One region of the Bacillus sp. NP247 genome, then DNA from elsewhere that is predicted to be linked to it. Evidence: riboswitches for the same ligand, from Rfam matches in the RefSeq annotation. Region 1 holds a riboswitch; the other holds the start of a gene.
What was found. Region 1 has a riboswitch for cyclic di-GMP ahead of KPL75_RS16255 (methyl-accepting chemotaxis protein). Riboswitches for the same ligand answer to the same signal wherever they lie in the genome.
Positions count from the first base shown of each region.

Region 2: another riboswitch for cyclic di-GMP. It lies ahead of KPL75_RS19425 (SpaA isopeptide-forming pilin-related protein); the one in region 1 lies ahead of KPL75_RS16255 (methyl-accepting chemotaxis protein).

Region 1 is NZ_CP076653.1:3,093,527-3,099,167, reverse strand. Features, by position in the region: gene KPL75_RS16270 (ABC transporter substrate-binding protein) at 1-440, opposite strand, end outside; gene KPL75_RS16265 (ABC transporter permease) at 437-1,210, opposite strand; gene KPL75_RS16260 (MTH1187 family thiamine-binding protein) at 1,182-1,502, opposite strand; TPP riboswitch at 1,604-1,705, opposite strand; gene KPL75_RS16255 (methyl-accepting chemotaxis protein) at 1,767-3,506, opposite strand; cyclic di-GMP riboswitch class I at 3,642-3,726, opposite strand; gene KPL75_RS16250 (anaerobic C4-dicarboxylate transporter family protein) at 4,009-5,322, shown strand; gene thiE (thiamine phosphate synthase) at 5,440-5,641, opposite strand, start outside.
Region 2 is NZ_CP076653.1:3,718,137-3,723,777, reverse strand. Features, by position in the region: gene KPL75_RS19425 (SpaA isopeptide-forming pilin-related protein) at 1-3,433, opposite strand, end outside; cyclic di-GMP riboswitch class I at 3,494-3,586, opposite strand; gene KPL75_RS19420 (TetR/AcrR family transcriptional regulator) at 3,757-4,293, opposite strand; gene KPL75_RS19415 (CPCC family cysteine-rich protein) at 4,665-4,931, opposite strand; gene KPL75_RS19410 (hypothetical protein) at 4,928-5,365, opposite strand; gene KPL75_RS19405 (DUF975 family protein) at 5,559-5,641, opposite strand, start outside.

The DNA of each region.
Region 1 (5,641 bases):
TCTGCTGGTCCTCCCCAGCCGCCATAACGTTTACCTTCAAAATCTTTCGGTGACGTCATATTATCTTTTTTTAGCGAGGCAAAAGCAGAGGTATTATGCTGAATAATTGCACCAACAGAAACAACTGGGATTCCTTCAACACGAGCTAATGTTACATTTTCTTGTGCGCTTATCGCAAAATCTGCTTTCCCAGAAGCAATCATCTGCTCTGCCGTTACATTATCACCAGGCTGGATAATCTCTACATCAAGCCCTTGCTTTTTGTAATAATCTTTCGTTTGCGCTACATATAAGCCAGTATGATTCGTATTTGGAAACCAATCTAAAACGACTTTTACTTTTTTATCTTTACTTGAACTTTCTTCTTTCTTCGCCGGATTACATCCGGCAACAGTTACTGCTAATAATGTAGCTAACATAATTTTTAAACCTTTTTTCATTTTCTGCCGCCCTTTCTGTATATCCATGGTGCTGTTATTCTTGCCATAAATTCAACAATAAAGTACAGACATAATGTCACCATGACGATAATCGCTGCAACACCAAATACTCGAGCAGTTAAAAAGGATTTTGTAGCTCTCGTAAGCATAACCCCTAACCCTTCACTTGCACCGAGCCATTCTCCGATAATTGCCCCCATTACGCTATATGTAACTGCAATTTTTAAACCTGAGAAAAAGTATGGGAGTACTGCTGGAAACTTTACTTTCTGGTAAACTTGCCATTTCGTTGCCTTCATTGTTTGTAACAGTTTCAGCATATTTTTATCTACCGTTTGGAAACCTTCTAAAATGCTAAGCGCAATTGGGAAGAAACAAACAAGAATAACAACCATTACTTTTGGCAACATCCCGTACCCAAACCAAATAATAAATAATGGAGCGAGCACAACGATGGGAATTGTTTGCGAAATAACGAGCAACGGATTCATTAAAATCCGAAATAAAGGGATAACATCCATAATGATAGCAATACTCGTCCCAAGTATAATTGCAAAAAACAACCCAATTATTACTTCCTGTAACGTTTGCACTGTATTCGGTAATAGTAAATCTTTCATTCCAATTAGCTCTTGCACAATTGCAGACGGCTTCGGTAAAATCCACGGCTCAATTTTAAATAATGAAACAGATCCTTCCCATATAGCAATGAGAAGGATAAGCCAAATTGTTGTAATTATTTTAGATCGCTTCTGGTTTTGCATATTCATCACGGTACTTCCAAACTTTTTCGTCAATCGTTACGCCCGTACTTGGACGATAGTGAATTTTAATAGAAGTGATTACTTCTTCTGCTCCAGCATCGACGCAAGCTTGTTGCGCGCGTTTAATGACGTCAAGAAGTACATCTAATTCTCCTTCCAACGTTGTTTCCATTGCCCCTACTTCATAACGAACCCCCGATTGTTGTACAACTTCAATTGCTTTATCAACAACGGAATACACATCTTTATTCTTCGCTTGTGGTACTACTGAAAATGAAATTGTAACTTGTTGTGACATAATAAAATCCCCCTTACAAAATATGTTTTCAAAAAAAGAAAAGGCTTTCCTACCATGTAGGAAAGCCTTGTATACAAGTTATTCTATAATAACTTATGCTACATCACTTTAAAGTAACTCCCTACGCTGGCATTATCCAGATCAGGTTGAGGGTCGATGTACACTTACATCCTCTCAGCCAATTGGCTCCCCGGTTCTTAATTCGTTTTCATTGTAGCATGATTTATTTTATTGAACAAACAAAAGCATGCATAATCACTTCATTTAACTTTTGAATTCCCCAATTAACTCTTGTAACTCCTGTGAAAGCCAACTTAAAGAACTAGCTAATTCAGCAATATCTTGTACAGACATTTCCTGTTCTTTCATACTTTCTTGAACATTACTACTACTATTCGCATACTTATTTGCGATAAGTGATAGTTCATTTACAACACGAACAATATTTTGGCTATTTTGCAATATATCATTTGAATTGCTAGAAACAGCTCTAACTTGATTTGTAACAGTTTGTGCTGATTTCGAAATTTTTTCAAAGAAAGCACCACTACTTTCAACAAGTTTAGTTCCTGATTCTACTTCTTTTGAAGCTTTTTGCATTGAAACAACAGCTTCTTCCGTTCCAGCTTGTGTTTCCCCAATTAATTTTGCTATATCTTTTGCTGATGCTTCCGTCTGCTCTGCTAATTTACGCACTTCATCAGCAACAACGGCAAATCCCTCTCCAGTTTCCTCAGCACGTGAAGCTTCAATAGTAGCATGTAAAGCTAGCGAATTAGTTTGATTTGAAATACCTGTAATTTCAGTTACAATATCACTAATTTCTTTTGATCTTGCTTCCAAAGAATAAATAATAGAAGATAAATCTTGTACTGCATTTTGTATTATGTTCATTTGATTAATCGCCTGTTTAATAACACCATTTCCTTTTCCTGAATGATGCTCTATACCTTCAGACTCTTTCGCCATTTGTTTTGCAGCATTCGTTATCTCTTCCATCTTATCTTCCATTTCATATACAATACCTAAATACTGTGGTACTGAAGTTTCTTGTGACTGGGCGCCAGCTCTTAACTCAACCATAGAACTTACGATTTCTTGAACTGCCATGCTATTCTCTTTCGTACTCACTGACAATTCTTTTGAAGATGAGGAAACCTGTTCTGCTGTCTGCTTCACTTTATCTATAATTCCTTTAAACTTCTCAATTGTGTTATTAAAATACGAATTAATAATACCGATATCATCTTGCCTTTCCACTAATTCAATACTTAAATCTCCTTCACCCACTTTACGTAATCCTTCACGTAAATCTTGTAATGGAGCAAGTGAATTACGTACAATCAAGAATTGAATAAAAGTTGCAATTAAAACTGAAATACAAATAAACATTAAACCTTGTATAATGAATTTTTCCTTTGTAATAGGAACAATAGAGGCATCTACATCGGCTGCAACAATTGCCACAATATTATCTTCTCCATCTTTAATTGGCTCTAATATCGTTACCCATGATCCTAATGCGTCTTCATATACTACTGTCATGTTTGCTTTTTTCGTGCTCATTACCTTATCATATGCTTTCATCCAAAGATCTGGTTGTTTATAATAGTCCCCCGGCTTTACTTCAACAACATTTGCTAAGTCTGTAGACAAGTCGACGATTTGTAACTCACCTTTTTCATTTTCTTTTGCTCCAACAATATACGTTTGTCCAACACTGCTCAATTCTTCCGTTGATTCATCTAATTTCTCTGTTAACTTCTCTCTCTTTTCTCTTTCTGCCGTTGGATCTTTTGCAACATCTCTCACTATTTCTGCGTCTAATTTATGTAATACCGTATCTCCTGTTTCAAAAGAATGCCTTTCGAATATAGACATCATACTATTTTGAAACATGTTAAAACTTAACGCCCCCATACTACCAACAAGCGTCAAAATAACTAATACAGTTAACAATACATTCTTTTGAAGAAACGATAACTTATGCCAATATTTTTTCATTAACTTCACCTTCCCTAATATCTCCAGCAAAAAAAAACAAAATATAAGAATATTTTGTTTGAAAATGGTTCTCAATATGAATAAAGATAAAAAAAGACCAATGTAATAAGCATTGGCCAAGACCAACCCTATCCGTCCGGTAACTGGCTAGCTTAGCCCTTCGACCTTAGCCCCTGTAGTTTTGCGTCCTCATGTTTCCATAAGTTTGCCTTTCTCGCTGAACGAGTTGAACGATATGGGAGTTCTATGAGAATTAAAATATTCTCTTCCAAATATTACAACATAAAAATTAAAATGTCCACCCATTTAAAGATGTAAATATAAAGTTTTAATGTATTATTTTTTCGAAATAATTTAACAAAGTTCGTGAATGTTACATTTCTTGTGTTATATAATAAAAAACGTATACAACACAAGGATTATTCCGGATATTCATTTAATTTTCTTTCAAATTAAACTATTCGAATATATCTTAACTTACGAATTTCGGAGGTAGTTTATCATGTTTTGGCTACAATTTCTTACGTTACTACTCTGCATTTTTATTGGTGCACGCTTAGGCGGCGTTGGTCTAGGAGTAATGGGTGGCGTTGGTATGGCAATACTTGTTTTCGTCTTCCACTTACAACCTACAGCTCCTCCTATTGATGTAATGCTTATGATTTTAGCAGTAATTACAGCTGCCGGTGCTTTGCAAGCTGCTGGAGGAATGGATTATCTTGTCCACCTTGCTGAGAAAGCATTACGAAAAAATCCAAAGCGCATTACATTCTTTGCTCCTATCGTTACTTATTTATTCACGCTATGCGCGGGAACTGGTCATGTCGCTTATTCTGTACTTCCCGTTATCGCCGAAGTATCTCGCGAATCAGGAATTAGACCTGAACGACCTATGTCAATTGCCGTTATCGCTTCACAGCAGGCAATTACAGCTAGTCCAATATCGGCTGCAACAGTTGCACTTTTAGCAATGTTAGCCGACTATAAAATCACCTTGTTAGATATTTTAAAAGTCAGTATTCCTTCTACTTTCATCGCTTGTATGGTAGCTGCATTCGTTGCTAGTAAAATGGGAAAAGAATTAAATGAAGATCCTGAATACTTGAAGCGATTAAAAGAGGGAATGATCCCTAAACTTGAAGAGAAAAAAGAATTTGTGGGTGCAAAAGGCGCTAAATTATCAGTTATCCTTTTCCTATTAGGAACTTTCCTTGTCGTACTTCTTGGTTCATTTGAAGCACTTCGTCCGGGATGGATGGTTGACGGGAAGTTAGCTCGTCTTTCCATGCCAAACACAATTGAAATGGTTATGTTAACTATTGCAGCTCTTATTATTATTTTCTGTAAACCAAATGTAGAAAGCATTGTGTCTGGTAACGTCTTTAAAGCGGGGGCAACAGCAGTTGTTGCTATTTTCGGTATCGCTTGGATGGGAGATACTTTCTTTAACGGAAACTTAAATATGATTCAAGGATCAATTCAGCACTTAGTGACTAGTGCACCATGGCTATTTGCTATCGCATTATTCATTCTATCTATTTTACTGTATAGTCAAGCAGCGACAGTTCGTGCTTTAATGCCACTTGGACTATCACTTGGTATTCCACCAGCTTTACTAATTGCAATGTTCCCTGCAGTAAATGGATACTTCTTCATTCCAAACTACGGGACAATCGTTGCTGCAATTAACTTTGATCGTACTGGTACAACAGGCATCGGTAAATATGTATTAAATCATAGCTTTATGATTCCGGGCCTAATTGCAACATTCACTTCTATTGGAATTGGAATGCTCTTAATTTCCATTATGTTTTAAAGAAAAAGCACAAACCTTTATTTAAAAAGGTTTGTGCTTTTTTAATCAAACGTTTGTTTAAACTTTTTTGGCAGTCTATTCCTCCATGTAGCATTTAAAATATTACATGGCCTTTTTCTACAAACTTTTATTTACTTCTTCAGATAATTCCCTCGTACTTTCATAAGCAGATTCCGCTAAACTAATCGCAGAAATAACAGAGACACCATCCGCACCGGCTTCTATAACCGAAGCGGTATTTTCAATCGTAATCCCACCGATACCAACAATCGGCATCATAATTCCTTGTTCTCTAAAGTGGGTTAAACCTTTCGTTCCT
Region 2 (5,641 bases), 620 kb from region 1:
CAGCTAAAGCATCTTTATTTTCTTTGTTTACTTTTGTAATTTCTACATTTCCTGTATCCACTAATTCGTTTTCGACAGTTAATTGTAATGCTGTTACTCTACCTTTTTCAATTTCAAATGAAATTGGTTTTTCTAGCGGTTTGTATCCTGCTGGTGTTTCTACTTCTACCAGCTCATATTTCCCAATAGATAAATCTGAAACGTTTGCTTTTCCATCTTTATCCGTTTTTACTTTAGTAACTACTTTCCCTTTTGAATCACGTACTTCAAATACAACACCTTCTAATGGTGCTTTACTATCTTTGTCTATCTTTGTTATTTCTACATTACCTGTATCTACCATTTCGTTTTTTACAGTGAATGTTAAAGACTTCGTCATACCTTTTTTAATTTCAAATGATACTGGTTTTTCTAGTTTTTTATAACCTGGTAAACTTTCTACCTCTACTAATTCATACTTTCCTACAGGTAAATCTGAAACATTTGCTTTTCCATCTTTATCTGTCGTTACTTTTTTCACCTCATTGCCCTTTTCATCTTGGACAACAAACGTTACTCCCGCTAACGGTGCCTTATTATCTTTATCTATCTTTGTGATCTCTACATTTCCCGTATCTACCATTTCATTTTCTATTTTTAATGATAGGACCTCAGTCATACCTTTTTTAATTTCAAACGATAATGGCTCTGTTAGTTTCTTATAACCTGGTAAACTTTCTTTCTCTACTAATTTGTACTTTCCTACTAATAAATCAGAGATTTTTGCTTTACCATCTTTATCTGTTTTTACTTCCTTTACTACTGTTCCAGCTTCATCTTGCACTTCGAAAACTACACCTTCTAATGCTTTTTGGCTGTCTTTATCTACTTTTGTAATTTCTACTGCACCTTTGTCTAACTGCTCATTTTCTACTTTCAATGATAAGACTTCTGTCATACCTTTTTTAATTTCGAATGATACTGGCTCTGTTAGTTTTTTGTAACCTGGTAAGCTTTCCGTCTCTACTAATTTGTATTTTCCTACTGATAAGTCTGAGACATGCGCTTTTCCATCTTTATCTGTCGTTACTTTTTTCACCACTTTGCCTTTTTCATCTTGCACTTCGAAGACTACGCCTGCTAATGCTTTTTGGCTGTCTTTATCTACTTTTGTAATTTCTACTGAACCTTTGTCTAACTGCTCATTCTCTACTTTCAATGATAGGACTGTCGTCATACCTTTTGTAATCTCAAATGATACTGGTTCTGTTAGTTTCTTGTAACCTGGTAAGCTTTTCGTCTCTACTAATTTGTACTTTCCTACTGATAGATCTGAAACGTTTGCTTTTCCATCTTTATCCGTTGTTACTTTTCTTACTACTTCACTTTTCTCATTTTGGACTTCAAATTCGACACCCGCTAATACTGCACCGTTTTCTTTGTCCATTTTTGTAATTTCTACATTACCCTTGTCTACCATTGTATTTTCTACTTTTATTGGGAATCTGCCGTCCCCTGTTACATTTACTTCGAACTCTTTTTCTTTTAATTGGTATCCTTCAGGCGCTTTCGTTTCTTTTAAAATATATTTTCCTGGTGCTAACGGTTTAGAGATTGCCTTACCATCTTTATCTGTAACAATATGTTCAACTACTACACCGTCTTTTACTATATCAAACTCTGCATTTGCTAATGGTTTTTCACCATTTTCCGAATCAATTTTCTTTAATTCAATTTGACCCTTTTGCATAGTATTTTTAATTTCAATTGTTTTTGTTTCTCCAGCTTGAAGTGTAACTTCTAATGGACTTTTTAATTTTTGATATCCTTCTGGTGCTACTGTTTCATAAACTTTATACGTCCCAGGAGCTAAAGTTTGAGGTACCGAAAAACCGTTTTCGTCCGTTTTCAGTACTGCAACAACCTTATCCGCACTATTTCGAACTTCAAATTCTGCACCTGTTAACCCTTTATTCGGATTCTCAGCATCTATTTTATGAATAGCTACTGTACCGTCTTTTGGAGGTTCAGGCGGCGTAACCGTTACTTCATTCGATGTTAATTTATTATCATCATAATGTAACTCTGCTTTATTAGGAATCTTCTTATCTACGTAAGAAGATAAGTCTGCATCAGCTTTAATTTTCGCCTTAATATTCAAGTTAATTATCTGGTCTTCATATGACTTATAGTCAAAACTCTCACCGAACGTAAATGTTACTTCACTTTTTTGTTTATCTATCGTTAGTGTTCCTTTAGAAGTAATATCTTGGCCATTTTGATCATATACTTTTGCCTCTAATACTTCTAAAACATCTTCTAAATCATCACTAATTACCATTGATGTATACTTAGGCGGATCTTTCGGTATATGCGTACCAACTTGGTATTGAATAGGTTGATCCATTTGTGTTAACTGCTGATTCTCTACAAGCTTACCATTCTCATCAACTATATTTTTTTCAATACTAGGTGGATTATCGTCACCTGAACCGGTTCCTCCCCCACCACTTACGAATACTTGTCCTACTTTTTCTTCAGTTTCAATATTTTTACCTTCTAATTTCACTGTATTTTTATGAGGCTTTGCAGCGGGATTTGTAATCTTTGTTTTATATCTTAAAATATAACCTTTTGAACTGTCTGGAAATTCAATTGTAAATCCAGTTTTCGCTGCATTGATTTTAATTTCAGATAAATCTGCTGGCTTAATATTTGTTGCTGCATAACCATCTTCAAATACAGCCTCTTCTAATACTACGCTGTCTGTAATTAACTCATGCCCAGGTCCTAATGTGTCTGTTAATTTAAGATCTTGCATTTCTGTTCCAGTTGCATTTACATATACAAGCCAATCAGCAATAGACGGATCTTCTTGATTATAAGAACCCCATTTCAATAGATTATCTGTATTGGGCTGTGGCTTCGGTCTCTCTGTCGTATTATTTACACTTACTTCTTTATTTACGATTTGACCATCAACGTTAAATTCTAATGGGATTTTTTTGACACCATCATATGCTTCTAGACCAAAGTAGAATTCTACAAATAAAGAACCTTTAACGTTATTCTTTCCTTCTACATAATCACCCATAGTACACGTTAATAGACCCTTTTTCATCTCACATGTACCAACTGTTTTTCCTTCAGCATCTTTTAAAGGAAAACTCATATTCATAAGGTCTTTTCTAAATTCTTTTGGCATATCAATTGTGAATTGATCTCCAGCTTTTATTTGCTCTTTAGCTGACCACTTCACTTCTACTTTCATACCGTCTGAGGCCTGATATGGTTCAGATGTTGTGCCATCAGTACGGGAAATATTAATCTCGTCCACTGGATTTTTTATCACAGCGGCTTGAATAACTGGAGCCCATACATTCAGCACTGAAAATAATACTAGAAAAACTAATGAAACCATTGAAATGTGCCTTTTAGTACTTTTCTTTTGCATAATTTCCTCCTGATTTTTTATATTTATATAACAAAAAAAGACCGTCTGGTTGCATCAAAAATGTGCAACCAGACGATCTTAGTAACCAATAAATATTACCGTAGACTCTAAGCTTTGCGGCCTATCCTTTCGAATAGTGTGCTAAAAATATTTTTTATTCTTTTTTTGTTTCATTTTCCTCTTAAACCAAATATTACTATACCGTCTGGACGGTTATAATTCAACACCCTATAAAATTGTTCTATTATTCTAATAAAAAAATAATTCACCATCGGATTAAATAGCCAACGGTGAATTATTTTATATTATATAGTTTGTATATTCTATTTATAAGAAGATTTAACAAGAGCTCGAATCACTTTTTCTCTTAATTCGGGGCTTAGTCTTCCAACCCCTAAACATTCCGAATACCATAACCCATCTGCTGCTAATCTAATAATTGTTGCACAAACTGAATCCATTTCATCATTTTCTATATTATTTTGCAGTTGCTGAAATGATTGTTGTAACGGTTCAAGTAGTTCAGGTTTTAGCATTAATGCTGCCATCATACTACTAGACAACTCTTCTGTTCTTCTCTCATTACTTAATCTTTCCTCTACAAAAGAGCGCACCCATCTGCCTTTCCTCTCTGGGTCTTCCTCTACTTTATTGTGAATAGCCCCCTCATAATCCACTACGCCTTTAAGTATCATACCTTCTATTAAAGCTTCTTTATTTGAAAAATGATACAACAGTCCACCTTTACTTACACCCGCTTCTTTTGCTACTGCTTCTAAAGTTAACTTAGCTACTCCTTTAAATTGAACAATTTGAGAAGCGGCGGCTAAAATTTTTTGCCGTGTTATGCTTATACTCATTCCTTTTTAAAACCCCATTTCTACTAAAATTATATAAATGCGTATCTTATTTTTAATATTGTTGAGGACTACTAAGTATTTTCTTTATACAACAAAGGCTTCACTACCTTTAAATTGTTAGTTGCTTCTTCTATTAAAAATTTCCATATCACAATATGATAACATCAAATACACAACGTTGACTATACATCTATACTTTTATATTCATTCCTAATATATCCATGAATAGGATTTACTAGTTTAGCTTTTCCTATTATTTTATCATCTTTATTGATTTTCCTTATTAGACAACTGTAATTCTTTCAGTACTAAATAAAAAATGTTATTCCTCCTGTTGAATGGAGTAATAACATTTTTTATTTATAAGCTGCTTAACAAATTTGCTTCCAACTAACATCCTTCACATCTTCACTAGTCGGCTTTCTAACTAATCCCACACAACATTCCTCGCAAGCGCCAAACGCAATGAAATTTTTCTGTGCTTGTCTTAGCGAAGCTTCATTTGCCCCACCTTCATAGTCATGATCGTTAAACTGAACCTCATCATCTTCCCAATAACATATACTGCAAATTTCATATGTACCTGGCGATTCTTCTTCTAATGTTTTATATCCGCAACATGGACACGTGTATTTCATTTTCCCATTCCATTACTAACTTGTTTTTTCTCACATATATCCCGACCCACAAAGAATGTAACAGCGCAAATCATAGTTATTCCCATGAAAAAAGTACTACGATTTTCATATGCAGTTGGAATCCCTACCGTTACGAAAACAATACTAAAAGCTAAAAGTAGATATAATAATAAAGATGTAATATAGCTTAGTTTAAATCGTAAAATGATACCTCTAAACAATAGCTCACCAAGAAGACATCCACCTAAAATGATAGGTACTCCGAAATACAATGTAAGGACTCCCATTTGCGCAGTAGATTGAATTACCTTTCCAAGTATGGTCGGCGAAGTCATCTCATTAGTTTTTCCCATCCTATCATATAAATCAAGTACCGTTACTGAAATAAAGAAACTTAATACAGAAAAGGAATACGGAATTAAAAATTTACTCAATCTCATTCACCTCACTTTTTTCTTCCATATATATTATTCATTATTTCCTATCATTTTTATATAAAAAAATAACCCTCTATGATAAAACATAGAGGGAAGAGTTTTGAAGTGAACCCCAAAAACAGAATACATATCAAAACATCTAAACCATCCGCTCCCTATATTCTTTAGGGGAGGTGGTTTAGATGCTTTATTAGAAAGTAGTACCTTCTGTTTTATAATATTCTTTTGAAATCTCTTCATAAAATGCTGCCGATGTCGAGTAGAAATAAGGTG